3 regions of the Streptomyces sp. MK7 genome follow, and region 1 is predicted to be linked to each of the others. Evidence: riboswitches for the same ligand, from Rfam matches in the RefSeq annotation. Region 1 holds a riboswitch; each other region holds the start of a gene.
What was found. Region 1 has a riboswitch for thiamine pyrophosphate ahead of R2S09_RS12630 (thiamine ABC transporter substrate-binding protein). Riboswitches for the same ligand answer to the same signal wherever they lie in the genome.
Positions count from the first base shown of each region.

Region 2: linked by a shared signal. The riboswitch ahead of thiC (phosphomethylpyrimidine synthase ThiC) and the one ahead of R2S09_RS12630 (thiamine ABC transporter substrate-binding protein) in region 1 are both predicted to bind thiamine pyrophosphate.
Region 3: linked by a shared signal. The riboswitch ahead of thiO (glycine oxidase ThiO) and the one ahead of R2S09_RS12630 (thiamine ABC transporter substrate-binding protein) in region 1 are both predicted to bind thiamine pyrophosphate.

Region 1 covers NZ_JAVACL010000008.1:36,677-47,221, reverse strand. The annotation lists gene R2S09_RS12655 (hypothetical protein) at 1-552, shown strand, start outside; gene R2S09_RS12650 (VOC family protein) at 703-1,110, shown strand; gene R2S09_RS12645 (LAETG motif-containing sortase-dependent surface protein) at 1,338-2,051, shown strand; gene R2S09_RS12640 (ABC transporter ATP-binding protein) at 2,159-3,178, opposite strand; gene R2S09_RS12635 (iron ABC transporter permease) at 3,179-4,780, opposite strand; gene R2S09_RS12630 (thiamine ABC transporter substrate-binding protein) at 4,837-5,919, opposite strand; TPP riboswitch at 6,001-6,106, opposite strand; gene rlmN (23S rRNA (adenine(2503)-C(2))-methyltransferase RlmN) at 6,183-7,289, opposite strand; gene R2S09_RS12620 (DUF6928 family protein) at 7,520-8,254, shown strand; gene R2S09_RS12615 (N-acetylmuramoyl-L-alanine amidase) at 8,814-10,545, shown strand, end outside.
Region 2 covers NZ_JAVACL010000001.1:435,047-445,591, forward strand. The annotation lists gene R2S09_RS01975 (SsgA family sporulation/cell division regulator) at 1-269, shown strand, start outside; gene R2S09_RS01980 (YibE/F family protein) at 360-1,724, opposite strand; TPP riboswitch at 1,796-1,973, shown strand; gene thiC (phosphomethylpyrimidine synthase ThiC) at 1,966-3,750, shown strand; gene R2S09_RS01990 (hypothetical protein) at 3,871-4,731, opposite strand; gene R2S09_RS01995 (metallophosphoesterase family protein) at 4,924-6,015, opposite strand; gene R2S09_RS02000 (LacI family DNA-binding transcriptional regulator) at 6,218-7,330, opposite strand; gene hisC (histidinol-phosphate transaminase) at 7,762-8,841, shown strand; partial or broken gene R2S09_RS02010 (cyclophilin-like family protein) at 8,870-9,263, opposite strand; gene R2S09_RS02015 (cytochrome ubiquinol oxidase subunit I) at 9,476-10,545, shown strand, end outside.
Region 3 covers NZ_JAVACL010000005.1:154,725-165,269, forward strand. The annotation lists gene R2S09_RS09415 (NAD(P)/FAD-dependent oxidoreductase) at 1-270, shown strand, start outside; gene R2S09_RS09420 (hypothetical protein) at 319-1,320, opposite strand; gene metF (methylenetetrahydrofolate reductase [NAD(P)H]) at 1,377-2,300, opposite strand; gene thiE (thiamine phosphate synthase) at 2,476-3,144, opposite strand; gene R2S09_RS09435 (Rv2175c family DNA-binding protein) at 3,298-3,663, opposite strand; gene R2S09_RS09440 (FAD-dependent oxidoreductase) at 3,796-5,025, opposite strand; TPP riboswitch at 5,120-5,231, shown strand; gene thiO (glycine oxidase ThiO) at 5,229-6,392, shown strand; gene thiS (sulfur carrier protein ThiS) at 6,389-6,589, shown strand; gene R2S09_RS09455 (thiazole synthase) at 6,593-7,387, shown strand; gene pknB (Stk1 family PASTA domain-containing Ser/Thr kinase) at 7,647-9,581, shown strand; gene R2S09_RS09465 (deoxyribonuclease IV) at 9,665-10,545, shown strand, end outside.

The sequences.
Region 1 (10,545 bases):
TACGCCGGCCGCACCCCGGACTCCTCCGGCGCCTCCGCCCCCGCGCTCCCCGGCGGCCTCGCCGCCGACTCCACGCCGGTGCTCGTCGGCTGGCTGCTGACCGCTCTCGGTCTCGCCCTCGCCGGCCCCGGCCTCACCCACCTGTGCGGCCGGCTGCTCCAGGCGGCCGGGCCCGGGGCCGTGCGCCTCCTGGCCGGCCGGATCCTGATGGAGGAGGCGGGCCGCATCGGCCGCCCGCTGGGCGTGGTGTGCGCGGTGGCGTCGGGGACGTACGCCATGGGCGTCCTCTACGAGGGCAGTACGCCCGTCCTCGGTCCGCTGACCGCCCTGGGCGCGCTGCTCGTGGCCGGCTGCACCGTGGCCACCCTGCTCACCGCGGCCGTGGAGGCGCGGCAGGCCCGCGCCGACGTCACCGCCGCCCTGCTGCGGCTCGGCGCGCCCGCCACGACGCTGCGCTCCGCCGCGGCCCTGCGCGCCGGCGTGCTGCTGGCCGTCTTCGCCCCGCTGACCTTCCTGATCGCCGACCTCGCCGCGCTGCCGCTGACCCGCTGACGAACGCGGGAACGCGCGCGAACGCGGGGAACGCGGGGAACGCGGGCGAAAAAGGTTCCGCGCCGGCGATGAGTTCCGCGCCGAGGCCCGGTCTACCCCCTCGAACGGCACGGACGACGTGCACGTGCGCACCGACGGGAGAGACCCACCATGTACCAGCAGATGATCTTCGTGAACCTGGCGACCGACGACGTGGCCGCGTCCCGGAAGTTCTTCACCGAGCTCGGCTACACGATCAACCCGCAGTTCTCCACCGACGACTGCTCCTGCGTCGTCATCAGCGACACGATCATCGCGATGCTGCTCAGCAAGCAGCGCTACGCCGACTTCACCAAGAAGGAGATCGCGGACGCCACGAAGACCAGCGAGGTGCTGATCTGTCTGAGCGCCGAGAGCCGCGAGAAGGTCGACGAGCTGGTCGACAAGGCCGTCGCCGCCGGTGGCACCGTGAGCGGCGGGACCCAGGACCACGGCTACATGTACGGCCGCGCCTTCGACGACCTCGACGGGCACACCTGGGAGGTCATGTGGATGGACCCGGCGGCGGTACAGGGCTGAGCGAGGCGGCGGGACACGGGCCACCCAAGACGTTCAAACGTCTGCGCGGTTAATAAAAGGGCAAAGCCAACGCCCTTTCGGGGCCTATGCGTTGACAGTTCTGACGGAACGCTTATAGACCTGAGCCTCCTGGGGGTGCCGGGGCAGCCGCGTCCTCCGTGGTCGCCCCAACGCCCCCTTCACCCCCCGCAATTGCGCATCCGTGAAGGGCCAAGGCCATCTTGTCCATATCACTGTCCCGCCGTACCGCACGTTCCGTGCGCGTCCTGGGCGTCGCCGCCTCAGCCGCCGCGCTCGCGCTCGGCGCCGCAGGCAACGCGCTCGCGTGCAACATCAGCGAGTTCTCCGCCGAAGCCACGTGCGCCGGCGGCAAGGGCGTCATCGTCGTCACCGACAAGGACGCGTCCGGCACCCCGGCGGTCGTCTCCGTGTTCCTCGAGAACAACGGCGCCGACGCGAAGAGGATCGGCACCCCCCAGGAGGTCAAGGGCTCCGCCGAGGGCAACACCGTCACCTTCGCCGAGGACTGGCAGCCGGACGCCGTCTACCGCATCCACGTCAAGGCCGGAGGCAAACTGGTCGACGAGGACATCAGCCCCAACCTGACCACCCCGTCCACGGCCTGTACGCCGGCCACGCCGAGCGCACCGGCCACCCCGTCGAAGCCGGCCCCCCCGACCCCGTCGGCATCGGCGTCGTCGGCGACGCCGTCGAAGCCCGGCACGGCGACTCCGGCTCCGTCCGAGTCGCAGAGCAGCACCGCTCCCGCGGGCACCGTGAGCAACGCTCCCTCGCCCGCCGTCGGTGACTCCAACCTCGCCGAGACCGGTGCGAGCTCCAATACCGGTCTGATCGCCGGCATCGCGGCCGCCCTGGTCGTCGTCGGCGGAGGCGCGGTCTTCCTCGGCCTGCGCCGCCGTGGAGCGAACGGCGGGCGCTGACGCCACCGTTCAAGCCGTCGGCCGTGGCCGGTCCCCGTGTCCGAGGGGGCCGGCCACGGCCTTTCCCGTCTCATCCTGACGCGGACCTCTCTCCAGGGGCGCGGTGATCAGCCGAGTACGACCGTCTCGGCCGCGTCGAAGGCGACCCCGACCTCGTCCCCGACATCCGGGGCCGACCGCAGCGGGCAGGCGGCCTCCAGGCGTGGCGCGTCCTGCGGCTGGAGGCGGACGGCGACGTGGGTGCCCTTGAAGGTGCGGGCGGCGACCCGGCAGCGCAGGCCCTCGTCGGTGGGGACGAGACGGACACCGGCGGGCCGTACGACGAGGGTGCGGGCGCCCTGCGGGGCGTCCTCGGGCACCGGTACCTTGCCCCACGGGGTGACCGCCGCCTCCCCCTCGACCCTCGCCTCGACGACGTTCTCGAAGCCGAGGAAGCGGGCCACGAAGGCATCCGCCGGCCGCTGCCACACCTCAAGGGGCGTACCGGACTGGGCGATCCGGCCCTCCCGCATCACCACCACCCGGTCGGCGAGCGCGAACGCCTCGCCCTGGTCGTGGGTGACGGCCAGCACGGTGGTGCCCAACCGCCCGAACAGCTCCCGCAGTTCGACGACGAGGCGTTCGCGCAGCGAACGGTCGAGCTGGCCGAGGGGTTCGTCGAGCATCAGCAGCCGGGGCCGGGGCGCGAGAGCGCGGGCGAGGGCCACCCGCTGCTGCTCACCGCCGGAGAGCGCGGCCACGGCTCGGGCGCCGGCCCCCGGCAGCCCGACCAGACCGAGCAACTCCCCCACCCTGGCCGCCCGTTCGCCCCTGGTCGCGCCGCGCATCCGCAGTCCGAAGCCGACGTTCCCGGCCACGTCCCGCTGCGGGAAGAGCTGGTGGTCCTGGAACATCAGGCCGACCTCGCGCCGGTGCGCCGGCACCCCCGTCTGGTCCCGTCCGTCGAGCAGTACCCGCCCGGAGTGCAGCGGCTGGAGTCCGGCCACCGCCCGCAGCAGCGTCGACTTGCCGCTGCCGCTGGGTCCGAGCACACATACGATCTCGTGTTCGGCGACCGTGAGATCGACGGCGTCGAGCGCGGCCCGCCCGCCGAAGCGCACGGTCGCGGCCTGAAGGCCCAGCAGCATCTAGAACTCCCCGCTCCGGTCGGTGCGCAGCCGTTCGAGGACGAGCAGCGCCACCGCGCACACCACCATGAGAATCGTCGACAGGGCCATGGCCTGCCCGTAGTTGAGGTCGCCGGGCCGTGACAGCAGCCGGGCCACGGCGACCGGCAGGGTCGGGTTGTCGGGCCGGGCGATGAACACGGTCGCCCCGAACTCCCCCAGTGACACGGCGAAGGCGAACCCGGCGGCGACCAGCAGCGCCCGCCGCACCATCGGCAGGTCGACCTCCCGCCACACCCGCCACGGCGACGCCCCGAGCACGGCCGCCGCCTCTCGCAGCCGTACGTCCACCGCGCGCAGCACGGGCAGCATGATCCGCACCACGAACGGCACGCCGACCAGGGCCTGTGCGAGCGGGACCAGGATCCAGGACTGCCTGAGGTCGAGCGGCGGCTCGTCCAGCGCGATCAGGAAGCCGAAGCCGACCGTCACGGCGGACACCCCGAGCGGCAGCATCAGCAGCGCGTCGAAGCCGCGCACGATCCGGCCGGAGTCGCGGCGGGCGAGCGCGGCGGCGGCGAGGCCGCCCACGACCACGGCGACGGCGGTCGCGGCGGCGGCGTAGGAGAAGGAGGCGCCGATGGCGTGGATCGGCGCGACCAGGAAGGTCCCGCCGTCGGAGTCGGTCAGCGCCCGGTAGTAGCCGAAGCCGGGCGCGGTGAGCGAGCGCTGCACCAGCACGGCGAGCGGCAGCAGCAGGAGCAGGGCGATGGTGGCGAGGACGGCGGCCAGCAGTGTCCACTGACCCGCGCCGCGCGGGCGGCGGGCGGTGCGGGAGGCGTCCACCAGCTTCAGCGCGGTCTCCCGGCGCCGTACGGTCCACGCGTGCACGGCGAGGATCGCGCCCACCGCCAGGAACTGGACGATCGTCAGCACGGCCGCGGTGGACAGGTCGAAGATCTCGGAGGTCTGCCGGTAGATCTCCACCTCGAGGGTGGAGAAGGTGGGGCCGCCCAGGATCTGCACCACGCCGAAGGAGGTGAAGGTGAACAGGAAGACCATGAGCGCGGCGGCGGCGAGGGCCGGGGCCAGGGCGGGCAGGGTGACCTTGCGCCAGGCCGTCAGCGGCGAGGCGCCCAGCATCCGGGCGGCCTCCTCCTGCCGCGGGTCGAGCTGGGACCACAGCCCGCCCACCGTCCGTACGACGACCGCGTAGTTGAAGAAGACGTGGGCCAGCAGGATCGCCCAGACCGTGGTGTCCAGCCGCAGGCCCCACAGTTCGTCGAGCAGCCCCCCGCGCCCGACCAGGGCGAGGAAGGCGGTGCCGACGACGACGGTGGGCAGCACGAACGGGACGGTGACCACGGCCCGCAGGACCTGGCGGCCGGGGAAGTCGAGGCGGGCGAGGACATACGCGCCGGGCAGCGCGACCAGCAGGGTGAGCGCGGTGGAGGCGAGCGCCTGCCAGGTGGTGAACCACAGCACGTGCCGGATGTCGGACTGTCCGAGCACGTCCACGATCCGCCCGACGTGCCAGGACCCGTCGTCCTTCAGACCGCGCCGGACGATCGCGGCGACGGGACAGGCGAAGAACACCGCGAAGAACGCGACGGGCACGGCCATCAGGCCGAGCCGCGCCGCGTTCCCCTTACGGCTGCCCGTACGGTCCGTGCCGTCGGCTACTTCAGGACGAGCGAGGTCCACGACTTGACCCACTGGTCACGGTTGGCGGCGATCTTGTCGGGCGCCATGGTCTCGGGGTGCTCGGCCTGGGGGCCGTACTCGGTGAACTCCGAAGGCACCTGGGCGCCCTTGGTCACCGGGTAGACGAACATGTTCAGCGGCATGTCCTCCTGGAACCGCTTGGTGAGCAGGAAGTCGAGGAACGCCTTGCCGCCCTTGGTGTTGCGGGCGTTGTCGAGCAGTCCCGCGTACTCGATCTGCCGGAAGCAGGTGCCGTACGCCACCCCGGTCGGCGCGGTCTTCGGCTTCGGGTCGGCGTAGACGACTTCGGCGGGCGGCGAGGAGGCGTAGGAGACGACGAGCGGCCGGTCGCCCTTGGCCTTCTTGCCGCCGGCGGATCCGGAGAACTCCTGGTTGTAGGCCTGCTCCCAGCTGTCGACGACCTTGACGCCGTTGGCCTTGAGCTTCTTCCAGTAGCCCTGCCAGCCGTCGTCACCGTACGTGGCGGCGCTGCCGAGCAGGAAGCCGAGGCCGGGCGAGGAGGTGGCGGCGTTCTCGGTGACGAGCAGGTTCTTGTACTGCGGCTTGACGAGGTCGTCGAAGGAGGCCGGCGGGGTCAGCTTGTGGTCGGCGAAGTACTTCTTGTCGTAGTTGACGCAGATGTCGCCGGAGTCGATCGGCGTGACCCGGTGCTTGGCCTCGTCGACCCGGTACTCGGGCAGCACCAGGTCGGAGCCCTTGGGCTGGTACGGCTGGAACAGACCGTTGTCGAGGGCGCGGGAGAGCAGGGTGTTGTCGACGCCGAAGAAGACATCGCCCTGCGGGTGGTCCTTGGTGAGGACTGCCTTGTTGACGGCCTGGCCGGCGTCGCCGTCCTTGAGGACCTTGACGGTGTAGCCGGAGGTCTTCTCGAAGGCGGCGACGACGCTCTTGGAGGCGGCCCACGAGTCGTGGCTCACGAGGGTCACGGTCTTGGAGTCGGCGGCCTTGGCCGTCCCCTTGCCGTCGGTCGACCCGCACGCGGACAGCGTGACGAGGCCGAGTCCGACCGCCACGGCGACGAACGTCTTGTTGTGCACTGGATTTCCTCCTGGGGGTTGGCCAGGAAGAGACGCGGCCCCGCCCGGGACCCGCGAGGATGCCCGGGCAGGGCGCAACAGCTCGAGTGATGACCGAACTTCCTACCCAGAATGACCTGGGCGAGGTTCAGAGGGTCTGCGGCCGGTGCCGCACTCTCAGCGCTGTGGCGCTCCCCTGTCGGAATATGAAGATATGGACGGCCACAGACTACCGCCCGGGCGTCACCAGGCCACCACCCGGGCGTCGACCGGCCACCGTCCGGCTACCTCTCGGTGGCCGCCAGCTGACCGCAGGCCCCGTCGATCTCCTGCCCGCGGGTGTCCCGGACGGTCACCGGCACCCCGTGCGCCGCGATCGCCTCGACGAACGCCTTCTCGTCCTCGGGGCGTGAAGCGGTCCACTTCGAGCCGGGGGTCGGGTTGAGCGGGATCAGATTGACGTGCACCGGCTTGCCCTTGAGAAGGCGGCCGAGCCGGTCGCCGCGCCAGGCCTGGTCGTTGATGTCCCGGATCAGCGCGTACTCGATGGACAGCCGGCGCCCGGACTTCGCGCTGTACTCGAAGCCGGCGTCCAGCACCTCCCGCACCTTCCACCGCGTGTTCACGGGGACGAGGGTGTCGCGCAGCTCGTCGTCGGGGGCGTGCAGGGAGATGGCGAGCCGGCACTTGAGGCCCTCGTCGGCGAACCGGTGGATCGCCGGGACCAGGCCCACCGTGGAGACGGTGATCCCGCGCTGGGAGAGCCCCAGCCCGTCCGGCTCGGGGTCGGTCAGCGCGCGGATGGCACGGATCACCCGGTTGTAGTTGGCGAGCGGCTCGCCCATGCCCATGAAGACGATGTTGGACAGCCGCGCCGGACCACCGGGCACCTCGCCGTCCCGCAGAGCCCGCATGCCGTCCACGATCTGATGCACGATCTCGGCGGTCGACAGGTTCCGGTCGAGCCCGGCCTGCCCGGTGGCACAGAACGGGCAGTTCATCCCGCACCCGGCCTGCGAGCTGATGCACATGGTCACCCGGTCCGGGTAACGCATCAGCACCGACTCCACGAGCGTGCCGTCGAACAGCCGCCACAGCGTCTTGCGGGTGGTCCCCTGGTCGGTCGACAGATGCCGTACGACCGTCATCAGCTCGGGAAGCAGCTCCTCGCGCAGCTTTGCCCGGGAGCCGGCCGGGATGTCGGTCCACTGCTCCGGGTCGTGCGCGTACCGCGCGAAGTAGTGCTGCGAGAGCTGCTTGGCACGAAACGGCTTCTCACCGATCGCGGCCACGGCCTCCTTGCGCTCGGCGGGCGACAGATCGGCAAGGTGCCGCGGCGGCTTCTTGGCTCCGCGCGGGGCGACGAAAGTGAGTTCTCCGGGCTTGGGCATGGTGGTACCAGTGTCGCAGATCCACTCGGGTGACCTGGGGCTGCCGGTCGGGGCACCTGTCGCTGGCGGTAGTCGCTGGTCGGCCCCCGGGGGGTCTCGGACGGCCCAGAGACGGCACAGCCAGGCAGGCAGGCTGAGGCGCCTCGTTGTCAGTGCGCCCGGCTATGGTGCGTCCGCCATCAAGGGCAACGCTCCGGGGAGGGGCTTTGGGAGCCAGGACAGGACTGCTGGTGTACGCCGACGGCCACGTGCCGGGCTTGCTGCGACGCGTGGGGGCGGCAGACCGTGATCGGACGGCCACCATGGTGCGGCGGCTGTATCCGGGCGGGGAGATCGAGGAGTGCGAGGGCTCGAATCTCTACGACGGCGTGTACCCGCCGAAAGGAACGGTGTACGCAGCCAGCTGGCCGGGCGCAGAGGTCATAGGTGATCAGAGGGTGATGATCGACGCCCCTTCGCAGCTTCCGGAGCACCTCGTGGCGGCAAGTGCCGGCCGACGGCTCGTCTTGCACGCCATGCACAGTGTCGTCGACTGGCTGGCGTTCGCCGTGTGGGAGGACGGGCGCCTGGTCCGCTCCCTGAGCCTGTCGCCGGACAGCGGCATCATCGAGAACATCGGCGAACCGCTCCCCTTCGAACTGCCCTATTGGGCCGGTGACCGCCCGGCTGAAATCGCCCCGTGGCCCGGCGAGGAGGAAGAGCCGTACTCCCTGCCGTTTCACCCCCTGGAGCTGGGCGAAGACGCACTGCGAGCGCTCTGCGGCTTCATCCAGGAGGGATTTCCCGAGCCGGACGACGTCGACGCAGACAACATCCGACTCCACGGATTCCACGTGCGGGACCCGCGCGAGCCTGACCGAGCAGAGCAGGAGGCGGAGTTGCGCAGAGCCGTGGAAACCATGGATCCGCCGCGCTTGTACACACTGGGCCCCGATGGCTCGCTGATCGAGCGCGACGGCCTCTGACTCCCGGCTTCTTCGTCCCGAAGCAACTTGCTGAGCCTCCCGGGCACTCCGAGCAGCTGGAGCGAGCCGAGGGCATCAGCCAGCGCGTCGCCGTGCCCGTAGGAGCTCCGCAGGAGTGTTGCGCGGGACCTGCGCCGGCTATTGCGGGCCGGCCGTGATGAGTGCGGTTCCAGATCAATCCCCGTACTTCATCATCGGGTGCTGCTTCCCGCTCCGCGCGAACCTGACGACCCGGAGTCGGCGCAGTGACCCACACCCGACCGTCGTTCGCGACTGGACTGTGATCAGCATCACCGCAGCCGCCCTCCTGACCTCTGAACTGAGGCATTTGCGGGGGGCGTTCATCCGGTGTCCCCCGCGGCTTCCCGCCCTGTTTTTCGCATTTCCACTCCGCTGAAAGGTGCCGCCCCCGGACGGCCACGCACCAGCCGGTTCGGTGATCGTCCCACCGATCCCACTGGTGACGCCAAGCACTCCTTCAACGCTGAAGGGCATGGCTGTGAGCCCGCGCTCCGGGCTGCGCACCGACCTGAACGTCATGACCACAAGGGGTGGGGACTTGAACGCCGGCCATCGCAGAGACCGCAGGAAGAGAAGACTGCTCGTCTACGGTGCGGCCGCGGTCGCGGCCGTCGCCACGACCGCGGGAACGCTGGCCCTGGCGGCGCCCGGCCTCCTCGGCTCGAACGGCGCACAGGCCGCTGTCCCGGGAGCCCGACTGCAGAGCGAGTTCGAGCACGCCGCCGCGGAATTCCACGTCCCGCAGAGCGTGCTCATGGCGGTCTCGTACCGGCAGACGCTCTGGGAGGACCACGGCGGGCTGCCCAGCACCACCGGCGCCTACAACGTCATGGGCCTCACGGACGTCGACTCCGAGGACCTCGGGAACGGCCACGGCGGCGACGCCGACGAGCGCGAGCGCCTGCTCGACCACATGAACCTCAGCGGCGACCCGGCCATCGAGAAGCACTTCAACGCCCAGCGGGCGCTCAAGAGCCTGCACGAGAAGCCGGTCGACACCAGTGACCCGCGGCTGCACACCCTGGACAGGGCGGCCGGCCTCATCGACGTCTCGCCGGAGAAGGTGCAGAGCGACACGGGGCAGAGCATCCGGGCGGGCGCCGCACTCCTCGCCCGGTACCAGAAGGACGCCACCGGCTCGCTGTCGGCCGACCCGGGCGCCTGGTACCCGGCCGTCGCCCGCGCCGGCCAGGCCCCGGACCACAAGGGCGCGGAGCTCTTCGCCAAGCGCGTGTACGAGTCGATCAAGACCGGTGAGCAGCGGGTCACCACGGACGGCCAGAACGTCAGCCTGCCGGCCGACCCGTCGGTGCGGCCGAAGATGTCCTCGGACCTCGACCTGGCCGCGGCCACCGCGGCCGCCGCCCCGGCCCCCGACTGCCCGTCCGGACTGAACTGCGACTTCCGCCCCGCCGCGTACAAGCAGAACAGCGCCACCGACAACACCGACTGGGGCAACTACGGCGTCGCGAGCCGCCCCACGACCGGCCACGAGATCCGGTACATCCTGCTGCACGACACCGAGGGCACCTACGACGGTTCGCTGGCGTCCTTCCAGAACTCCAACACCTACGCCAGTGCCCACTACCTGATCCGCGCCTCCGACGGCCTGGTCACCCAGATGGTCGAGAACAAGGACGAGGCGTGGCATGCCGGCAACAAGAGCATGAACATGCACTCGATCGGCATCGAGCACGAGGGCTACGCGATCAAGGACGGCAGCTGGTACACCGAACCGGAGTACGAGTCCTCCGCCGCGCTGGTGAAGTACCTGGCGACCAAGTACGACATCCCGCTGGACCGTGAGCACATCATCGGCCACGACGAGGTGCCGGGCGTCCTGGATGCCAACGTCCGGTCCCAGCACTGGGACCCGGGGCCCTTCTGGGACTGGAACCACTACATGCAGCTGCTGGGCGCTCCGACCGGGGCCGGCGGGTCCGGCGGCGTCTACACGGCCGGACAGCTGATCCGTGTGGTACCGCCGTTCACCACGGCCAACCAGCCCAAGCTCACCGACAACGGCGCGGCGGTCACCCCCCAGCCGGCCAACTTCACCTACCTGTACACGTCGCCGTCCACCGGCTCCGCTCCCCTTACCGACCCGTACCTGGGCAGTGCGAGTGCGACCGAGGGCTGGAACTGGGGCGACAAGGTCGTCGCCGGCGGGGAGTACGTCGTCGCCGGGACGAGCGGGGACTGGACCGCCATCTGGTACGGCGGTCAGAAGGCCTGGTTCTACAACCCGGGCGGCCAGTTCGCCGCCGCCG
Region 2 (10,545 bases), on a different contig from region 1:
TGCTGATCGACGGGGTGGGCACACCGTGCGGGGACGGCGATGTCCGAATCTCGCCCGCGGACGCGGACTCGCTGAGCGAGGTCCTGATCCGCCTTCAGGTCGGCAGCGACCGGGCGCTGTTCCGTTCCTCCACGGCACCCCTCGTGGCGTTCCTGGACCGCACGGACAAGTTGGTGCCGCTGGGCCAGGAGGGCGCTCTGGCCGACTTCGACGCGCACCTCGACGAGGCGCTGGGGCGCATTCTGGCCGAGGAACAGAGCGCGGGCTGAAGCGTTTCGGCAACGGGCCGTGTGCGGTGGCGTAACGCTTCACCGCGTACGCCGGTCACATGAAGCGGCGGGAGATCCGGTGCCCCGGGATCACCGCTTGCGGCGTCGTCCTCTGCCGCCGCGCGCGGGAGCCGGCACACCGGGCATCGCGCGCGCCGGCGTCGGCCCGGTACTCGTACGGTCGGCCGAGACCACGAGTGCCGCCAGGGCCGTGGTGACCGGCACGGAGGCGACCAGGCCGATCGAGCCCACCAGCGTGCGGACGATCTCCTCCGCGACCAGCTCACTGTTGGCGACGGTCCCCACGCTGCTCTGCGCGATGGAGAAGAGCAGCAGCAGCGGAAGCGCCGCGCCCGCGTAGGCGAGGACAAGGGTGTTGACGACGGACGCGATGTGGTCCCGGCCGATGCGGATGCCCGCGCGGTACAACCCGCGCCAGCCCATGGCCGGATTGGCCTCGTGCAGCTCCCAGACCGCCGAGGTCTGCGTCACGGTCACGTCGTCGAGGACGCCGAGCGAGCCGATGATGACCCCGGCGAGCAGCAGACCGCTCATGTCGATCGACGGGTACAGGCCATGGATCAGACCGGTGTTGTCGTCGGTGTTGCCGGTGAGCGCGGCCCAGCCGATGAACAGTGAGCCGAGGATGCCGATCAGCACCAGCGAGATCAGCGTGCCGAGCACCGCCACCGATGTGCGGGCGGACAGGCCGTGACACATGTACAGGGCGATCAGCATGATGGCGCTCGCCCCCACCACGGCCACGAGCAGCGGGTTCGAACCCTGCAGGATGGCGGGCAGGACGAACAGGTTCAGCACCAGGAAGCTGACGGCCAGAGCGATCAGCGCCATGACGCCCCGCATCCGCCCCACGACCACGACGGCGAGCGCGAAGACACCGGCCAGCAGCGCCATCGGGAAGCGCCGGTTGACGTCGGTGACCGAGTACTGAAGTTCCTTCGGCGCGGAGGGTTCGTAGGCGACCACGACCTTCTCGCCTTGGTGCAGCTGCCGTGACTGGTCCGGCTGCACGATCTCGGTGAAGGTGCGCCCCTTGTCGTTGCCGGTGTCGACACGGACCGTGGCCTTCTTGCAGGTACCGGTCGCCTGGGCTTGCGCGGAGGATCCCTCGGCCGTCGAGGTGTCGCCGGTCGGCGTGTCCCCGGAGGCGTTCACCGACTTGCAGCTCACCGCCACCACTTCGGTGACCGTGGCCTGCCGTGTCTGCCGGTCGAAGCCCACACCGGTGCGCTGGTGCGACGGCGCGCCGCCGGGCCAGAGCACCACGAGCCCGACCACGACCGCGGCGGCGAACGGGATCAGGATGGCCGCGATGACCTTGCGGAGGTGCTGGGAAACGGGGGCGGCCGGTCCATGGCTGTGGCTGTGCGCGTGCCCGTGCCCGCCGCCGCTCCCGGGAGGGGGCCCATGGGGGGACTGCTGTGTCGTGGTCACCACCAGATCATCGCAAGAACGGCAGAGGCCCACTGTTCACCGCGCCACAAATGACGCTAGCGTGTAGACACCTTTGCACACGCGGGAGCTCGGAGCACCGGGCTGAGAGGGCGCTGACCTTCGTCTTTGCGATGTTTCACGTGGAACGAGTGATGTTTCACATGAAACGTCGGCAGACGAGAACCGCTGCGTCGACCGCCGAACCTGTTACCGGGTAATGCCGGCGTAGGGAGTAGGTCTCATGACCAACAAGGACGTACGCACGCCTGCCTCCGCTCAGGACGAGAAGTCCCAGGAGGCCGGGAAGTCCATCGGCTGGCACAAGGCGTATGTCGAGGGTTCACGCCCCGACCTGCGGGTGCCGGTCCGTCAGGTGCACCTCACCAACGGGCAGTCGGTCACGCTGTACGACACCTCGGGCCCATACACCGATCCGCTCGTCGACACCGATGTCCGCAGGGGCCTGTCACCGCTGAGGGGGAACTGGGTCATCACCCGCGGCGACACCGAGGAGTACGCGGGCCGTCCCGTACGCCCCGAGGACGACGGGATCAAGCACACCTCGCCGCGTGGAGGCCTGCGCAACCTCGACGCGGTGTTCCCGGGCCGGCCGCGCCAGCCGCGGCGGGGGCGTGCCGGCCAGGCGGTGACGCAGCTCGCGTACGCGCGCCGCGGGGAGATCACGCCGGAGATGGAGTTCGTGGCACTCCGGGAGAACGTTTCTCCCGAGGTCGTCCGCGAGGAGATCGCGGCGGGCCGCGCGGTGCTGCCGGCCAACGTCAACCACCCGGAGATCGAGCCGATGATCATCGGCAAGCGGTTCCTGGTGAAGGTCAACGCCAACATCGGCAACTCCGCGGTCACCTCATCCATCGAGGAGGAGGTCGAGAAGATGACCTGGGCGACCCGCTGGGGCGCCGACACGGTCATGGACCTCTCCACCGGCCGCAACATCCACACCACCCGTGAGTGGGTGCTGCGCAACTCCCCCGTCCCCATCGGCACAGTGCCGCTCTACCAGGCCCTGGAGAAGGTCGACGGCAAGGCCGAGGAGCTGACCTGGGAGATCTACAAGGACACGGTCATCGAGCAGGCCGAGCAGGGCGTGGACTACATGACGGTCCACGCCGGCGTGCGCCTGGCGTATGTGCCGCTGACCGCGAACCGCAAGACCGGCATCGTCTCGCGCGGCGGCTCGATCATGGCGGCCTGGTGTCTCGCGCACCACAAGGAGTCGTTCCTCTACGAGAACTTCGAGGAGCTCTGCGAGATCCTCGCCGCCTACGACGTCACGTACTCCCTGGGCGACGGCCTCAGGCCGGGCTCCATCGCGGACGCCAACGACGAGGCGCAGTTCGCGGAGTTGCGCACGCTCGGGGAACTCAACCGCATCGCCAGGCGTTTCAACGTACAGACCATGATCGAGGGCCCGGGACACGTCCCGATGCACAAGATCAAGGAGAACATCGACCTTCAGCAGGAGATCTGCGATGAAGCTCCGTTCTATACGCTCGGCCCGCTGACGACGGACGTCGCTCCGGCGTACGACCACATCACCTCCGGCATCGGTGCGGCGATGATCGCCTGGTGGGGCACGGCCATGCTCTGCTACGTCACGCCCAAGGAGCACTTGGGCCTGCCCAACCGTGACGACGTCAAGACCGGCGTCATCACCTACAAGATCGCCGCCCACGCCGCCGACCTCGCCAAGGGGCACCCCGGTGCGCAGGAGTGGGACGACGCCCTGTCCGACGCCCGCTTCGAGTTCCGGTGGGAGGACCAGTTCAACCTCGCCCTCGACCCGGACACGGCACGGGAGTTCCACGACGAGACCCTCCCGGCGGAACCCGCCAAGACGGCCCACTTCTGCTCGATGTGCGGCCCGAAGTTCTGTTCGATGAAGATCTCGCAGGACATCCGGCGTGAACACGGCACCAGCCGGAGTGAGATCGAGGAGGGCATGGCTCAGAAGTCGAAGGAGTTCGCGGCCGCGGGCAACCGGGTGTACCTGCCGATCGCCGACTGAGCGCGGCGAAGCGTCACGGTGGTCGTTCTGGTCCGGGGGCACCGCTTGTGCCGCCCGGACCAGCCGGTGCCGTAGCCGACTGCCCCTGCGGGAGCGGGCCGGTGCGGCCCCGGGGGCTGGTCACTCCGGCTGGTGCTCGGGCCCTCCGAAGTCCGGGCTGGTGAAGTCGGGGCTGGAGAAGCTCGGACGGGAGCCCGGGACGCCGTCGTCGGGGCTGCTGAAACCGGGCCGGCCGTAGCCGAGTTGCGGGATGCGGCCGCTCGGTGCCGACGGGTCCGTACGGTGTGCGGCCGAGCCGGAGGCGGCGAGCGCCTCGCGCAGGAACGGCACGATGCCGCGTTCGAGCAGGGCGTCGTGCCAGGCCTGCCTGGCCCGGGCGAGTTCCGCGCCCAGTTCGCCGTACGGTCCCGTCTCGGGCGAGGGGCGGTTGCGCAGGGCAGTGAGCAGCAGCCCTGTGCCGGCGACGACGATCGCGGCCGCGGTCACGGCGCCGAACACCCAGCCCGCCGTGACCATGGTCCGGGCGAAGGCGGGGGCCGGATCCAGCATCTCCAGGATGTAGCCGACGAGCAGGAAGAGGGCCGCCGCGACTCCGGCGAGCACGGGGGCGAGCACCGCGACGACGGCGCCGGCGCCCGCGCCGGTGGGCTCGGCGACCTCGCCCATGGTGGTGGCGAGCCCGGTGGCGGCCGCGCCCAGGTCCGCGGAGCCGGTGTCGCCGGCGGACGACGGGGTGGACGGTGCGGGCCTGCGCAGTTCCTCGCGGACCTTCACGTAGTGGTGGTACTCGGTGGCGGCAGCCGCGGTGATCAGAGCGGTGGCGTTGAGCGCCATGGTGCGCAGCTGTTCGCTGTTGAGCCGCTGGCCGAGCGCGGCCAGTTCCGGGCGGTGTGGGGCGGAGCGCAGCGCCTCATCGAGGATCCGCTCGTATTCCTGGCGGTCCTCGCTCAACAGGTGCTGCGGAACGCTGTTCATGTGCATCCCCCGATGCTCCGTAGGGCTTGGGGCTCGCACGGCGGCGAGCCGTCGGGCAGAAACGGAGGGGAGCCTGCTACGGATAAGCCGATGGTAGAGCCGTGACGGCGCGCGGTGACAGGGGGTTTTCACAAATTGGGTGCCATTGGGTGCCCGGCCGTGCCCGGGTCCGGCGGGGGAAGCTCGCGCGGTGAACGGTCAGGCGTCCAGCGGAAGTTGCTGGACCAGCAGCTTTCCGGCCATGGTCACGCCGCCGTCCATCGCGATGGCCAGTCCGTCGGCGTAGACGTGCGGTCCCTCCACCACGGGGCCCGCGGTGTCGTCGCCGTCCTCGGAGCCGACTTGGCCCAGCAGGTAGGGAATGGGGCTGTGGCCGTGAACGATGCGGGTGCCGCCGTACGTATCGAGGAGGGAGCGCACGGCGTCGGCGCCGCCCTCGTCGCGGAAGGAGAAGCGTTTGGTGAATTTGCGGAACAGATCCCAGCACTCGTCCGCGTCGTTGCGCGTGAGCGTCTCGTGGACGGTGTCGTTGACCTCTTCGGTCGAGTCGCCGTAGTCGAGGTAGGCGGTGGTGTCGGAGTGCACGAGCAGATAGCCGTCGACCTCCTCGATGGCGTCGAGGCGGGCCATCCACTGCAGGTGGTGGTCCTGGAGGCGGTCCATGTCGGACTTCTGGCCGCCGTTGAGCAGCCAGGCGGCCTGGAAGGTGGCGGTGCCCGCCCCGGAGTTGACGGGGGTGTCGCCGAACCGCTTGGCGCCCAGCAGCAGCAGTTCGTGGTTGCCCATGAGGGCCTTGCAGTAGCCGCCGGCCGCGGCGGCCTCGGCGGACAGCCGCATCACGAGGTCGATGACGCCGATGCCGTCCGGGCCGCGGTCGGTGAAGTCGCCGAGGAACCACAGCCGCGTGGTGCCCGCGCACCACTGGCCGGCGGAGTCGATGAGGCCCTGTTCCTGCAGGGCGGCGACCAACTGGTCGAGATAGCCGTGCACGTCCCCGACGACGTACAGCGGGCCGGGCCCGGTGACGGGCTGGGCGGCCGGTGCGGGGACCGGGTCCACGGTCACCTGGAGTGTGTCGCCGCGGTTGATGACGGGAAGGTCGCGCTGGGTGGGCGTGTACGCGTCCGGGTAGCCGTCCTCGGTCGGCGGGAGGGTCTCGGCGGGGTGGGTGTTGTGGGCGTACGGACCGGTCTCGTTCACATACGCGGGTACCCGGAAGTCGCGCAGCGTCGCCGTCCGCTCCACTTCGGGTCCCTGACCGGCCCCCTGAGTCATCGACCCCTCCACCATCGCGCCGCATCTGCACCGCTTCGGACTGCCTGGTCGCAGCGGCCCGCGGTGTCGTGGGCCCATCATAGGAATGCGGATCGCGCCATGTGATGACCCAGGGGTGGTGAATCGGAGCAGGACTGCGGTTCACCGCGGCTTTCGCCCCGATTGGGCCGTCTTCGGCGATCCCGCGACCGGCTGCCCCCAGTGCTCCCCGGGCTTCTCAGTGCCCCTCCGGTGCGCGTGGCGGGCTGACGGTCGTGCGCGGTGGGCGCCGCTGGGACGAGGTGCGCACGATCAGCTCGGTCGGTATGACCTGCTCGACCGGGTGGTCGGAATCGACTCCCTCGATGGCGTCGATGAGCAGCTGTACCACCGCCGTGCCGATGCGGCGCGGCTTGAGGGAGAGCGTGGTGATGGGCGGGTCGGTGTTGGCATACACCGTGGACTCGCTGCAGCAGACCAGCAGCAGGTCGTCGGGTACGCGCAGGCCGTAGCGGCGGGCGGCGGCGAGCAGGTCGGTGCCGTTCGGGTCGAACAGCCCGTAGACGGCATCCGGCCGGTCGGGGCGGGCGAGTAGCCGGTCTGCGGCGACGGCGCCCGCGCAGGGGTCGTGGGCGGGATAGGCCTCGTACACCGGGTCCTGGCCGACGCGCTCGCACCAGTGCAGGTAGGCGGTGGTCGACAGGTGGGTGTAGGTGTCGGTGGTGGTGCCGGTGAGCAGGCCGATGCGGCGGGCGCCGGCCTCGGCCAGGTGGTCGAGGATGTCGAGCACGGCGGCCTCGTGGTCGTTGTCGACCCAGGCGGTGACCGGGAGCGAGCCGGCCGGGCGGCCGTCGCTGACCACCGGTAAACCCTGCCGGACCAGTTCGCTGACGACCGGATCCTGGTCGGAGGGGTCGATGACGACCGTGCCGTCCAGGGCGACGTTCGACCACACGTCGTGGCGTGAGGTCGCGGGGAGGATGACGAGGGCGTAGCCGCGGGCGAGCGCGGCGGAGGTGGCGGCGCGGGCCATCTCGGCGAAGTACGCGAACTCGGTGAAGGTGAAAGGTTCATCCCCGTACGTCGTCACGGTCAGGCCGATGAGGCCCGACTTGCCGGTACGAAGGGTGCGGGCTGCGGCCGAGGGTCGGTATCCCAGCCGGTCGGCGACCTCGCGGACATGGCGCCGGGTGGCGTCCGGGAGCCGGCCCTTGCCGTTGAGGGCGTCGGAGACGGTCGTGATGGAGACTCCGGCGGCGGCGGCCACGTCTCTGATGCCCGCCCGGCCCGGCCGGCTGCCTCGACGTGAGGTTTCCGCGCGGCTCACCTGGTGCTTCCCTGCTGCTGTCATGGCGAGCCGATAGTAGGGCTCATGGGGTGGGGTAGTGCGGACGCATATGCACGCATTGACAGGCACGTTTCTGCATGGTCATCTCTGCTCAACTGCCTTAGAAAACAAGCCGGTTACGCGTTGGAATGCCAGGAGATGACGCGGTGGCGCGCGTGCGCCTGGCGTGCCTCCGAGGTCTCGAAGAGGTCTCAACTCACCTTCACGAGGGATGCGCGCCACGGCGCGAGCCACCGGCGCGTAGATATATGTGCGGCGCGCCCCTCGTATCCGTACAAATTCGTACGATGGTGCCACTGATGCAGCCGATGCCTGTGTGACAGGCCGGGTCGGCGGCCGGACGGGAGTGATAGGGCCTGCCCCATTCGCACGGGCGCCCAATCCTCATAAGGTGTGCAGTATTGGAAGCCGGTGTGGTCACGAGGAGGACTGCGGTGAGCGAGACGAGCCCGAAGCTGCGCGCCGAGCTGGAGGGTATCCCCACCTACAAGCCGGGCAAGCCCGCCGCGGCCGACGGCCCGGTGGCGTACAAGCTGTCCTCCAACGAGAACCCGTACCCGCCGCTGCCGGGCGTCATGGAGACGGTGACGACCGCCGCCTGCTCCTTCAACCGGTACCCGGACATGGCGTGCACCGCCCTGACCGAGGAGCTGGCCGAGCGTTTCGGGGTGCCGGTCTCCCACGTCGCTACCGGCACCGGCTCCGTCGGTGTCGCCCAGCAGCTGCTCCAGGCCACCAGCGGCCCCGGCGACGAGGTCATGTACGCCTGGCGTTCCTTCGAGGCCTACCCGATCATCACGCAGATCAGCGGGGCGACCTCGGTGCGGGTCCCGCTGACGCCGGGCGATGTGCACGACCTGGACGCGATGGCGGACGCGATCACCGACCGCACCCGACTGATCTTCGTCTGCAACCCCAACAACCCGACCGGCACGGTGGTGCGGCGGGCCGAGCTGGAACGCTTCCTCGACCGGGTGCCCGGCGATGTCCTGGTGGTGCTCGACGAGGCCTACCGCGAGTTCATCCGCGATGCCGAGGTGCCGGACGGTGTGTCGCTGTACCGGGAGCGGCCCAACGTCTGTGTGCTGCGCACGTTCTCCAAGGCTTATGGCCTGGCCGGGCTGCGAGTGGGCTTCGCGATCGCCCATGAGCCGGTGGCGGCGGCGCTGCGCAAGACGGCGGTGCCGTTCGGGGTGAGCCAGCTGGCCCAGGACGCGGCGGTCGCCTCGCTGCGTGCCGAGGACGAGCTGCTCGGCCGGGTCGGCTCGCTGGTGGGCGAACGTACGCGCGTGGTCGACGCGCTGCGCGCGCAGGGCTGGACGGTGCCCGAGACGCAGGCCAACTTCGTGTGGCTGCGGCTGGGGGAGCGGACGATGGCCTTCGCCGAGGCGTGTGAGCAGGCGGGCGTGGTCGTCCGGCCGTTCCCGCGCGAGGGTGTGCGGGTGACCGTCGCGGAGACCGAGGCGAACGACATCTTCCTCAAGACCGCGGAGGCGTTCCGCAGGGAGGCCTGAACGGCCGTCCCGGTCTTCTGATCTGCCCCTAGTCCTCGACAGGTTCCACGCGTACCGGGTCGCCGGCGCGCATGGTCGCCAGGCGGCGGGGGTCGCCGTCGATCCGGCCGAGGACGTTGCACGGGCTCGCGAGGCGGCACTCTCCCTCGAACTCCGTTCGGGGGAGACCCCAGCCTTGCGAGATCGGCGTGGGTCCATAGGGGAGGGCCAAAGCGTCACCGTCGGTCCAGAAGGCGACCGTGCCGGGGGCGACGACCTGCTGGGCGCCCGTTTCGCGTGGAACACGGACGCCGGTGTCGAAGTAGACCTCCTCGCCCCAGGTCTGGGCGGTGGAGACCAGGGGCAGCTCCTTGGCGAGTGCCCGGGGTGTCGTCGAGGGTCGCGGTGAGGTGTCCCGCGGGCCAGGAGATCCGTATCTGCACGAGGTGCAATTCAACAAGCTGTTGAAGTTCTTGCCAAGACCTTGACGTGACGGCGAAGGGGGACCCCCGGGTTCCCTGCCGAAAATCAGTGCGTCATAATTGCTTGTGAATGTGAACGCGTTCACAAGCGAGTTCCGATTGCTGCCTTGTTGTGTGGGACACATCGGGGCAAACCGTCGCCGTGACCACGGCGACGTAAGGAGAGTGACGACGTGAACCTGGCTTTGGCGCCGGAGACACTGGCGCGCTGGCAGTTCGGCATCACGACCGTCTACCACTTCCTGTTCGTTCCCCTGACGATCTCCCTGGCCGCCCTGACGGCCGGGCTGCAGACCGCCTGGGTGCGCACGGAGAAGGAGAAGTACCTCAGAGCGACCAAGTTCTGGGGCAAGCTCTTTCTGATCAACATCGCCATGGGTGTGGTCACCGGCATCGTGCAGGAGTTCCAGTTCGGCATGAACTGGTCGGACTACTCCCGCTTCGTCGGCGACATCTTCGGTGCCCCGCTCGCCTTCGAGGCACTGATCGCGTTCTTCTTCGAGTCCACCTTCATCGGCCTGTGGATCTTCGGCTGGGACAAGCTCCCCAAGAAGATCCACCTGGCGTGCATCTGGATGGTGTCCCTCGGCACGATCCTCTCGGCGTACTTCATCCTCGCGGCCAACTCGTGGATGCAGCACCCCGTCGGCTACCGGATCGACAAGGCCAGGGGCCGCGCCGAACTCACCGACTTCTGGGCCGTTCTGACCCAGAACACCGCACTCAGCCAGGCCTTCCACACCCTCTCCGCCGCCTTCCTCACCGGTGGCGCCTTCATGGTCGGCATCGCCGCCTACCACCTGCTGCGCAAGAAGCACGTGAGCACGATGAAGACCTCGCTGCGGCTCGGCCTGGTCACCGTCGTCATCGCCGGCCTGCTCACCGCCGTCAGTGGTGACACCCTCGGCAAGGTCATGTTCAAGCAGCAGCCGATGAAGATGGCCGCCGCCGAGGCGCTGTGGGACGGACAGAAGCCGGCTCCGTTCTCGGTCTTCGCCTACGGCGACGTGGAGAAGGGCCACAACACGGTCGCGATCGAGATACCCGGCCTGCTGTCCTTCCTGGCCGACGACAACTTCAGCTCCTACGTCCCCGGCATCAACGACGTCAACAAGACCGAGCAGCAGAAGTTCGGACCCGGCGACTACCGGCCCAACATCCCCGTCACCTTCTGGGGCTTCCGCTGGATGATCGGATTCGGCATGGCGTCCTTCGCCATCGGCCTGGCCGGACTCTGGCTCAC
Region 3 (10,545 bases), on a different contig from region 1:
GGGCTGCGCGACCGCATCCTGTGGCGCGAGACCCGCACACCGGCCGACATCGCCCGGGAAACAGGCGCGGCGGGCGGGGCCGTTCCCGCGCCGTCACTGGCCGCGGCCGGGGGCCGGCTGCTGCATCCGGCGAACTCCACGGGAATCGACGGCCTGTTCACCGTGGGCGGCTGGTCGCACCCGGGCGGCGGGCTGCCGCACGCCGGGATGTCGGGCGCGCTGGTGGCCGGACTCGTCGTGGAGGGGCCGGAGTTCCGCGGGTCGCAGTGAGTCCCGGCGCGCGGAAGTGCCCGCGCCCCAGGGCCGGTTCAGACCGGTTCAGAAACGGTACTGCTCGTCGAATCCGGCGCCCTGCTGCGCCTGGCCGTAGCCCTGACCGCCCTGGCCGTTGTCCTGGTACGGGTAGGACTGCTCGGGCGGGAGTTCGCCGCCGTAGGAGTCGTCGGTGCGCTGCTGCGGGACCCACACCCCGCCGGCCGGGGCCTCGCCGCCGTAGCCGCCCGTGGCGTAGGGGTCCTGGACGCCGTAGCCCTGCTGCGCGTAACCCTGCTGGCCACCGTAGGTGGTGTCGTAGGAGGCGCCGCCGTAGCTCTGGGCGCCGGTGTACGGGTCCGAGTAGGCGGCGTAGCCCTGCTGGCCGGAGCCGTCGTAGCCGTAGGCCTGCTGCCCGTAGCCGGAGTAGTCGTACCCGTAGCCCTGGTCGGCGGCCTGGGCCGCGGTGGCGTACTGGTCCTGGGGCAGGCCGGCCGGCTGCGGGGAGTCGCCGTAGACGCCGTAGGAACCGGTGTCGTCGGGCAGGGGCTGCGGCTGGTACACGGCGGTGGTCTCGGCGGCCATGGGGTCGCCGGCGCGGGCCGGGGCGAAGACGTCGTCCTGGTCGTAGTCGTCGGGCCCGTACGACAGATCGTCACGGCCGGCCGGGCTGCCCACGCCGTCCGCGCCGTCCGCCTCTTCCTGACCGTGGTGGCCGTCGTGACCGCCGTCGGCGCCTTCGAGGCCGGAATCCTCCAGGGCCCGGTCCTGGCGCTCGGCCTTGCCGCGGCGGCGCTTGGTCGTTTCGCCACTGGGGTGCCTGACCGCCCAGCCGGCGGCGAAGCCGCGGCGGAAGGACAGCGTGACGTAGGTCTGCCCGACCGCGAACGCGGCCGCGCCCACGCCGATCACCACCACGGACGGCATCAGCACACCGAGCACGACACACAGGAAGCCGGCGAAGGCGAGCAACCGCCAGCGCAGGCGCGCCTTGTACTGCAGCAGCACCTCACCGAGCAGCCACAGCGCGACGATGCCGAACGCGATGTAGAGGACCGTCCAGCCCATGTACGCCCCTCTCCCAGTGGCCGCTTCGCAGTCTGTCGTACGCGGGTACGGCCGGTCTAGGCCTGCGGCGGGTGGTGCAGGCCCAGGTTCTCGTAGATTTCCAGCGTCGCCGTGGAGTTGTTCAGCGTGATGAAGTGCAGTCCGGGCACCCCTTCGGCCAGCAGCCGCGCGCAGAACTCCGTGGCGAACTCGATGCCAATGGAGCGTACAGCCGTCGGATCGTCTTGTGCTGTGAGGATCCGCTCTTTCAGGGCGTCCGGGAAGGCGGCGTTGGTGAGGGACGGGATGCGCGCCAGCGTCTTGGCACTGGCGATCGGCATGACCTCGGGGATGATCGGGGTGTCGCAGCCGGCGGCCGCGACCCGGTCGCGCAGGCGCAGATAGTCCTCGGGCTGGAAGAACATCTGCGTGATGGCGTAGTCGGCGCCCGCGCGGCACTTGTCGACGAAGTGGCGTACGTCGGTCTCCCAGTCGTCGGAGCGCGGGTGCATCGCGGGGAAGGCCGCCACACCGACGCAGAAGTCACCGGAGGTCTTGATCAGTTCGACGAGTTCGGCGGCGTAGGTCAGCCCCCGGGGGTGCGCCACCCAGTCGCCCATCGGGTCGCCAGGCGGGTCGCCGCGCAGCGCCAGCATGTTGCGGATCCCGGCGTCGGCGTACTGACCGATGATGTTGCGCAGGTCGGCCACCGAGTGGTCGACGGCGGTCAGGTGGGCGATCGGGGTGAGGGTGGTGTCGGAGGCGATGGCCTCGGTCGCCTTGACCGTGCCCGCGCGGGTCGAGCCGCCCGCGCCGTAGGTCACGGAGACGAAGTCGGGCGCCACGGCCTCCACGCGGCGCAGCGCGTTCCACAGGTTCCGCTCGCCCTTCGGGGTCTTGGGGGCGTAGAACTCGAAGGAATACGTCGTCTTGCCCGTCGCGAGCATGTCGCGCACGGTACGGGCGTGGTCCGACCTGGTGGATGCGGTGCCGAGGGCCATAGTCGCAGGTTAGCCAGGGGGCGGCGGTCCCCCAACCGAACGCCGGGAATTTGCCGGAATTGCCGGGTTCTTGTCCACCTGTCGGACAACCGGGCCCGATACGAGGCGGTAGGAGTGCCCCGGCCGTCCGGAAGGCGAGACGCCTGCCCCGCCGTCGCCCTGCTCGACCGCCCGGTCAGGGCGTGTCCGCCTGCCGCAGCCGCTTGGCGAACTCGGCCGCCGCCGCGCCGGGGTCCTCGGCCTCGGTGATCGCCCGGACCACGACGACACGGCGGGCGCCGGCGTCGAGGACCTCGTCCAGGTTGCCGAGGTCGATGCCGCCGATGGCGAACCAGGGGCGGTCGGTGCCGAGGGAGGCCGCGTACCGGACCAGGCCGAGGCCGGGTGCGTGGCGGCCGGGCTTGGTGGGGGTGGGCCAGCAGGGGCCCGTGCAGAAGTAGTCCACGCCGTCCTGGACGGCGGCCGCGGCGGCCTCGGACTCGGCGTGCGTGGAGCGGCCGATCAGGACGCCGTCGCCGAGTATCGCGCGGGCCGCGGGCACCGGCAGGTCGTCCTGGCCGAGGTGGAGCACGTCCGCGCGGGCGGCGTGGGCGACGTCGGCGCGGTCGTTGACGGCGAGCAGCTTGCCGTGGCGGGCGCAGGCGTCGGCGAACACCTGAAGGTGCTCCAGCTCATCCCCCGCCTCCATGCCCTTGTCGCGCAGCTGCACGATGTCGACCCCGCCCGCCAGCACCGCGTCGAGGAACCCGGGCAGGTCGCCCTGGCGGGTACGGGCGTCCGTGCACAGGTACAGGCGCGCGTCGGCGAGCCGGTCACGGGCGGCGGCTGCGGCGGTGTCGGGCACGGGCATGGGTGGATTCCCCCGGTTCGGTGCGGTGGTGCGTTGTCGGCGCGGTGTGTCGAGGGCGTACGGGCCGCGGCGGAGCGGCGGTGGCGAAGCGGCCGTGGCCGCCCCGCCGTGGCCCGTACGCCGGACGGGTTGTTCAGGCGGTACCGGTCAGACGGCAAGCGCCTGGGCGCGGCGCTTCACCTCCGTGCCGCGATTCTCGCTCAGGGCCTGCGCGGGGGTGCCGGGCAGGGTCGGGTCGGGGGTGAAGAGCCACTCGATCATCTCTTCGACCGTGAAGCCGTCGTCCCGCAGGAGCGTCAAGGTCCCGGACAGGCCCTTGACGACCTTGTCACCGTCGATGAAGGCGGCGGGCACGTGCAGCGCGCGGTTCTCACCACGGCGTACGGCGATGAGCTGGCCCTCCTTCACCAGCTGCCGCACCCTCGTCACCTCGACGCCGAGCATCTCGGCGATCTCGGGGAGGGTGAGCCAGGCGGGGACGAGAGCATCGATCTTCGCGTCAATCTCGGTCACGGATCCAAGCCTGCCATCCGCCACCGACAGTCGGAAGTCAGGCCCGTCCGCCTGGGAGAACCCGCAGGAGAACATCGCACGTACGGCGCCCTGCGGCGCCCCTCGAAACCCCGCGGCGCACCGCGTGGCGCCCTACGCCGTGGCCGCCTTCAGCGGCCTGGCCGGGTCCGCCAGCAGCTCCGGGTCCATCGGCGTGCCGGCCTCGATCAGCCGTCTGCCCTGCGCCAGGTCCCGCGGCCGGCCGACCGCCAGCAGGGCGACCAGCCGGTCTCCGCGCAGCCAGCAGACCGTCCACGCCGGGCCGGACGGCTCGCCGCGCCAGACGGTGGCGTCGGCGGACGTGTGGTGACCGGCGTACTGCACGAAGCGGCCGAACTGCTCGGACCAGAAGTACGGCACCGGGTCGTAGGCGGCGGGGGTCAGCCCGATCATGTCGGCGGCGACCGTGCGCGGGCCCTGGAGCGCGTTGTCCCAGTGGTGGACCAGCAGCCGCTCGCCGTACCGCTTGGAGGGGAAGGAGGCGCAGTCCCCGACGGCGTACACGTCCGGCACGGACGTGCGCAGATGGTCGTCGGCGAGCACCTCCCCCCGCTCCCCCAGCGCGATGCCCGAACCGGCGAGCCAGGCGGTCGCGGGGCGCGCGCCGATGCCCACGACGACGGCGCCCGCGGGCAGCCGCGAGCCGTCGTCGAGCACCACCGCGCCGGGCTCGACGCGTGCCACGCGCGCGTGCGTCCGCAGCTCGGCGCCGCTGTCGGCGTACCAGGTGGTCATCGGCGCGGCCACCTCGGCGGGCAGGGCCTCGGCGAGCGGCCGGTCCGCGGCCTCCACCACGGTCACCGCGCAGCCCGCCTCGCGGGCGGCGGTGGCGAACTCGGCGCCGATCCAGCCCGCGCCGACGACCACGATGTCGTGCTGCTCGGCGAGCACGGGCCGCAGCCGTTCGGCGTCGTCCAGGGTGCGCAGCAGATGGACGCCGGGGACGCCCTCGGCGCCGGGGAGCCGGATCGGCTCGGCGCCGGTGGCGACGACGAGGACGTCGTAGGGCACCGGTCCCTCGGAGGTGTCGAGCACATGGGCGTCGGGGCGGACGGCGAGCGCCTCGCAGCCGAGCCGCAGTTCGAGGCCGAGCGACTCGAAGTCGACGTCGAAGGCCGAGCCCTCGGCCTTGCCGAGCAGGACGGCCTTGGACAGCGGCGGCCGGTCGTAGGGCTGGTGGGGTTCGGCGCCGATCAGCGTGACGGTGCCGGCGAAGCCCTGCTCGCGCAGGGCGACCGCGGTCTGCACACCGGCCATGCCCGCGCCCACGACGACCACCCGCCGCGGCTGTGACATGCCCTGTTCCTGCGTCTGCTCGCTCACCTGATCACCATAGTCACCGACGGTTCGGTCGGTCAGGGGGCATGCGAGAGGCTCCCTTACGAGTGCTCTGCCGCAGGGGCTAGGGTGGCCCCCGACAAGCACTCGCGGGAGCCCGGACGCACCGGGCTGAGAGGGAGGCTGGCGGCCTCCGACCGTACGAACCTGATCCGGGTCATGCCGGCGAAGGGAGGGGCTGGACGCCCATGTCGTTGCCACGTACGTCAGACGTCCTGGTCATCGGGGGCGGGATCATCGGGCTCGTGACGGCCTGGCGGGCCGCGCAGCGCGGGTTCGCCACGGCCGTGGTGGACCCCGAGCCGGGCGGTGGGGCCGCGCAGGTGGCGGCCGGAATGCTGGCCGCCGTCACCGAACTGCACTACGGCGAGCAGACCCTGCTCGGGCTGAACCTCGCCTCGGCCCGCCGCTATCCGGACTTCGCGGCCGAGCTGACCGAGCTGACCGGCCACGACCTCGGCTACCGCCGCTGCGGCACGCTCGCCGTGGCGCTGGACGCCGACGACCGTGCCCACCTGCGGGAACTGCACGGCCTTCAGCGCGCCTCGGGCCTGGAGTCGGAGTGGCTGTCCGGGCGGGACTGCCGGCGCCTGGAGCCGATGCTCGCGCCGGGCGTGCGCGGCGGGCTCCGGGTGGACGGCGACCACCAGATCGACCCGCGGCGGCTCGCCGCCGCCCTGGTCGCCGCGTGCGAGCGGGCCGGGGTGGTCCTCCACCGCGCGTGGGCCGAGCGGCTCACCGTGCGGGGGGACCGGGCCACGGGCTGTGTGCTGCGCGACGGCACGGAGCTCGGCGCGGAACAGGTGGTGCTCGCCGCGGGCAGCCGCAGCGGGCAGCTGGCCGGGGTGCCGGACGAGGTGCTGCCACCGGTTCGGCCGGTCAAGGGGCAGGTGCTGCGGCTGACCGTGCCCAAGCGCTACGCGCCGTTCCTGAGCCGCACGGTGCGGGCCATGGTGCGCGGCAGCCACGTCTATCTGGTGCCGCGGGTCAGCGGCGAGCTGGTCATCGGCGCCACCAGCGAGGAGCTGGGCTGGGACACCACGGTGACGGCCGGCGGGGTGTACGAGCTGCTGCGCGACGCCCACGACCTGGCCCCCGGGATCACCGAGCTGCCGCTGACCGAGACCCGGGCCGGGCTGCGCCCCGGCTCACCCGACAACGCGCCGCTGCTCGGCCCGACCGAGCTGGACGGGCTGCTGCTGGCCACCGGCCACTACCGCAACGGCGTGCTGCTCACGCCGGTCACCGGTGACGCCATGGCCCACGTCCTGACCACCGGCGAACTCCCGGACGAGGTCCGTCCCTTCACCCCGCGGCGGTTCGCCGCCGTCCCGATGGAGCAGCCCGCGTGAACATCTCCGTCAACGGCGAGCCCCGCCGTATCTCGCCCGGCACCGTGCTGGACACCGTCGTGCGGAGCCTGACCGCGGCGCCCTCCGGGGTGGCCGCCGCCCTCAACGAGACCGTGGTCCCGCGCGCGCAGTGGCCGTCCACGACCCTGAGCGAGGGCGACCGCGTCGAAGTGCTGACCGCCGTGCAGGGAGGCTGACCCATGGCCGACGATCTGCTTGTCCTCGGTGACACGTCCTTCGCGTCCCGGCTGATCATGGGCACGGGCGGTGCGCCCAGCCTGGAGGTGCTGGAGCGGGCCCTGGTGGCGTCCGGCACGGAGCTGACCACCGTTGCCATGCGCCGGGTGGACCCCTCGGTGCACGGCTCCGTGCTGTCGGTGCTGGAGAAGCTGGGCATCCGGGTGCTGCCCAACACGGCGGGCTGCTTCACGGCGGGCGAGGCGGTGCTCACGGCCCGTCTCGCGCGCGAGGCGCTGGGCACCGACCTGATCAAGCTGGAGGTCATCGCCGACGAGCGGACGCTGCTGCCGGACCCGATCGAGCTGCTGGACGCGGCGGAGACGCTGGTCGACGACGGCTTCACGGTGCTGCCGTACACCAACGACGACCCGGTGCTGGCGCGCAGGCTCGAGGACGTGGGCTGTGCGGCGATCATGCCGCTGGGCTCGCCCATCGGGTCCGGGCTGGGCATCCGCAACCCGCACAACTTCCAGCTGATCGTCGAGCACGCGCGCGTGCCGGTGATCCTGGACGCGGGCGCCGGCACGGCCTCGGACGTGGCGCTGGCCATGGAGCTGGGGTGTGCGGGGGTGATGCTCGCCTCGGCGGTGACGCGGGCGCAGAAGCCGGCGGTGATGGCCGAGGCGATGCGGCATGCGGTGGCGGCGGGGCGGATGGCGCGGCTGGCGGGGCGGATCCCCAAGCGGCACTTCGCCGAGGCGTCTTCTCCTGCGGAGGGCTTGGCCGTGCTGGATCCGGAGCGTCCGGCCTTCTAGGTGCTCGCGGGTTGCGGAGCGGGGTTCGCTCGCCGCGCCGGCGGGGTCCGCCTGCGCCCACCCGTGCCGCCTGGGGGTACCTCCCAGGCGTTGAGCACTGAGGGAGGCACGACTGCCCGCAGGCTCCCGCACGACTGGCCGAGGCTCCCGCACGGCCGGCCGCGGGCTTGTGTGCAGCGCGTCACAGGTCGGCTGCAGTCGGGCCGTGGAGAGCGACTGGGAGCGGTCCGTGTCCGTCGTGGCTCGTACACTCGCCTGCGTGGATACGACCCTTCAGGACCCATTGGTCGGGCAGGTGCTCGACGGCCGTTATCGCGTCGACGCGCGGATCGCCGTCGGCGGGATGGCCACGGTCTACCGGGGCCTGGACACCCGCCTGGACCGCGTCCTCGCGCTGAAGGTGATGCACCCCTCACTCGCGGCCGACGGGTCCTTCGTCGAGCGGTTCATACGGGAGGCCAAGTCGGTGGCCCGCCTGGACCACCCCAACGTCGTGCAGGTCTTCGACCAGGGCACCGACGGGTCGTACGTCTATCTCGCCATGGAGTACGTCTCCGGCTGCACCCTGCGCGACGTGCTGCGCGAGCGCGGGGCGCTGCAGCCGCGCGCCGCCCTGGACATCCTGGAGCCGGTGCTCGCCGCGCTGGGCGCCGCGCACCGCGCCGGGTTCGTGCACCGCGACATGAAGCCGGAGAACGTCCTGATAGGGGACGACGGCCGGGTCAAGGTCGCCGACTTCGGTCTGGTGCGGGCCGTGGACACGGTGACGAACACCACCGGCGCGGTCCTCGGCACCGTCTCCTACCTCGCCCCCGAGCAGATCGAACAGGGCACCGCCGACCCCCGGGTCGATGTGTACGCGTGCGGGGTCGTGCTCTACGAGATGCTGACCGGTGGCAAGCCCCATCAGGGGGAGAGCCCCGCCCAGGTGCTCTACCAGCACCTCCACGAGGACGTGCCCGCTCCGTCGGCCGCCGTGCCGGGGCTGGCGTACGAGCTGGACGAGCTCGTGGCGACGGCCACCGCCCGCAACCCGGAGGTACGGCCGCACGACGCGGTGGCGCTGCTGGCGCGGGCCCGCGAGGCCCGCGCTGCGCTCGGCCCGGAGCAGCTGGACGCGGTGCCGCCGCAGGCACTCACCGAGGACCACGACAACGCCGAGGACCGTACGAGCGTCATACCCCGGGCGCTGACGGTGCCGCGCCCGCTGCCCGTGAACGAGGAGGACGAGGCCTCGGCGGCCGAGGCGGCGGTCCACCGCACCAGCCGCCTGGAGACTCCCCCCGCGCCGCGGCGTCCGGCCCGCCGGCCCCGGCGCGTCCTGCTGACCGTGGTCGCCGCCGTCCTGCTGGTCCTCGGGGTCGGCGGCGGCGTGTGGTACATCAACTCCGGCCAGTTCACCAAGGTCCCGCCGCTGCTGGCGAAGACGGAGACGCAGGCGCGGCAGCGGCTCGACGCGGCCGGTCTCGAGGTCAAGGACGTCAGGCACGCCTACAGCGACACGGTCGCGCGGGGCACGGTCATCAGCACGGACCCCGAGGCGGGCACCCGGATCCGCAGCCACGACTCGGTGACGCTCACCGTCTCCGACGGCCCGGAGACGGTGAAGGTGCCCGCCCTGAAGGGGCGCCCGCTGGGTGAGGCGCAGCGCCTGCTGAGGAAGGCCGGGCTGGAGCCGGGCATGGTGAGCCGGGCCTTCAGCGATGGCGTCCCCAAGGGCTCGGTGATCAGCACGGACCCCGAGGCGGGCACGGAGCGGCACGCCGGCTCGGCGATCGCGGTCGTCGTCAGCAAGGGCCGCCCGGTGGACGTGCCGGACGTCACCGGCGAGGACCCGGACGAGGCGAGGTCCGACCTTCAGGACGCGGGCCTGAAGGTGACGGTCGCACCGCAGCGGATCAACTCCGAGTACGACAAGGGGCAGGTCGCCGCGCAGACCCCGGCGGGCGGCGGCAAGGCCGCCGAGGGCGACACGGTCACGCTGACGCTGTCCAAGGGCCCGGAGATGGTCGAGGTGCCGGACGTGACCGGCGACAGCGTCGACGACGCCAAGAAGACGCTCCAGCAGGCCGGCTTCAAGGTCGAGGAGGACCGCGGGATCCTCGGGCTGTTCGGCGACACCGTCAAGAAGCAGTCGGTGGACGGCGGCGAGCGGGCGCCCAAGGGCTCGACGATAACGATCACCATCAGGTGACGGCGGTCGCCGCCGTCGGCGAGGAGACCGGGATCACGGCGGCCCGCCGCCGGCGCCCCCCTGCCACGTGACACCCTGAACGGGTGAGCAGTGAGCACTCCCCCACTCCCCGCGCCCTTCCGTCCCTCCCGGGCCGCTCCCGCAACCCCGTGGGCAGCCATGTGCCCGTCGCGGGCGGTCTGAGCTCCGTGGGCCTGTCCTACGCCCGTGAGCTGGGCGCCGAGACCGTGCAGGTCTTCGTCGCCAATCCGCGCGGCTGGGCCACGCCCGCGGGCAGTGCCAGGCAGGACGAGGAGTTCCGCGCGGCCTGCGCGGAGGAATCGATACCGGCGTACGTCCACGCGCCATACCTGATCAACTTCGGCTCGCACACCGAGGCGACCGTCGAGCGGTCGGTGGCGTCGCTGCGGCACTCGCTGCGGCGCGGCCGGGAGATCGGCGCGCTGGGCGTCGTCGTGCACACGGGGAGCGCGACCGGCGGCCGGGAACGGGCCGTGGCGCTGAAGCAGGTGCGCACGCACATGCTGCCGCTGCTGGACGAGCTCACCCACGACGACGATCCGTACCTGCTCCTGGAGTCGACCGCGGGCCAGGGCGCCTCACTCTGCTCCCGGACCTGGGACTTCGGGCCGTACTTCGAGGCGCTGGAGAACCATCCGAGGCTGGGCGTGTGCCTGGACACCTGCCACGTCTTCGCCGCCGGGCACGACCTGACCGGCCCGAGCGGCATGCACCAGACCCTGGACCTGCTGGTGGACACGGTCGGCGCCGGCCGGCTGAAGCTGATCCACGCCAACGACTCCAAGGACGTGGTGGGCGCACACAAGGACCGTCACGAGAACATCGGCGCCGGCCACATCGGCGAGGACCCCTTCCGCGCCCTGCTGACCCACCCCGCCACCGAGGGCGTCCCCCTGATCATCGAAACCCCCGGCGGCAAGGAGGGCCACGCGGCGGACGTGGA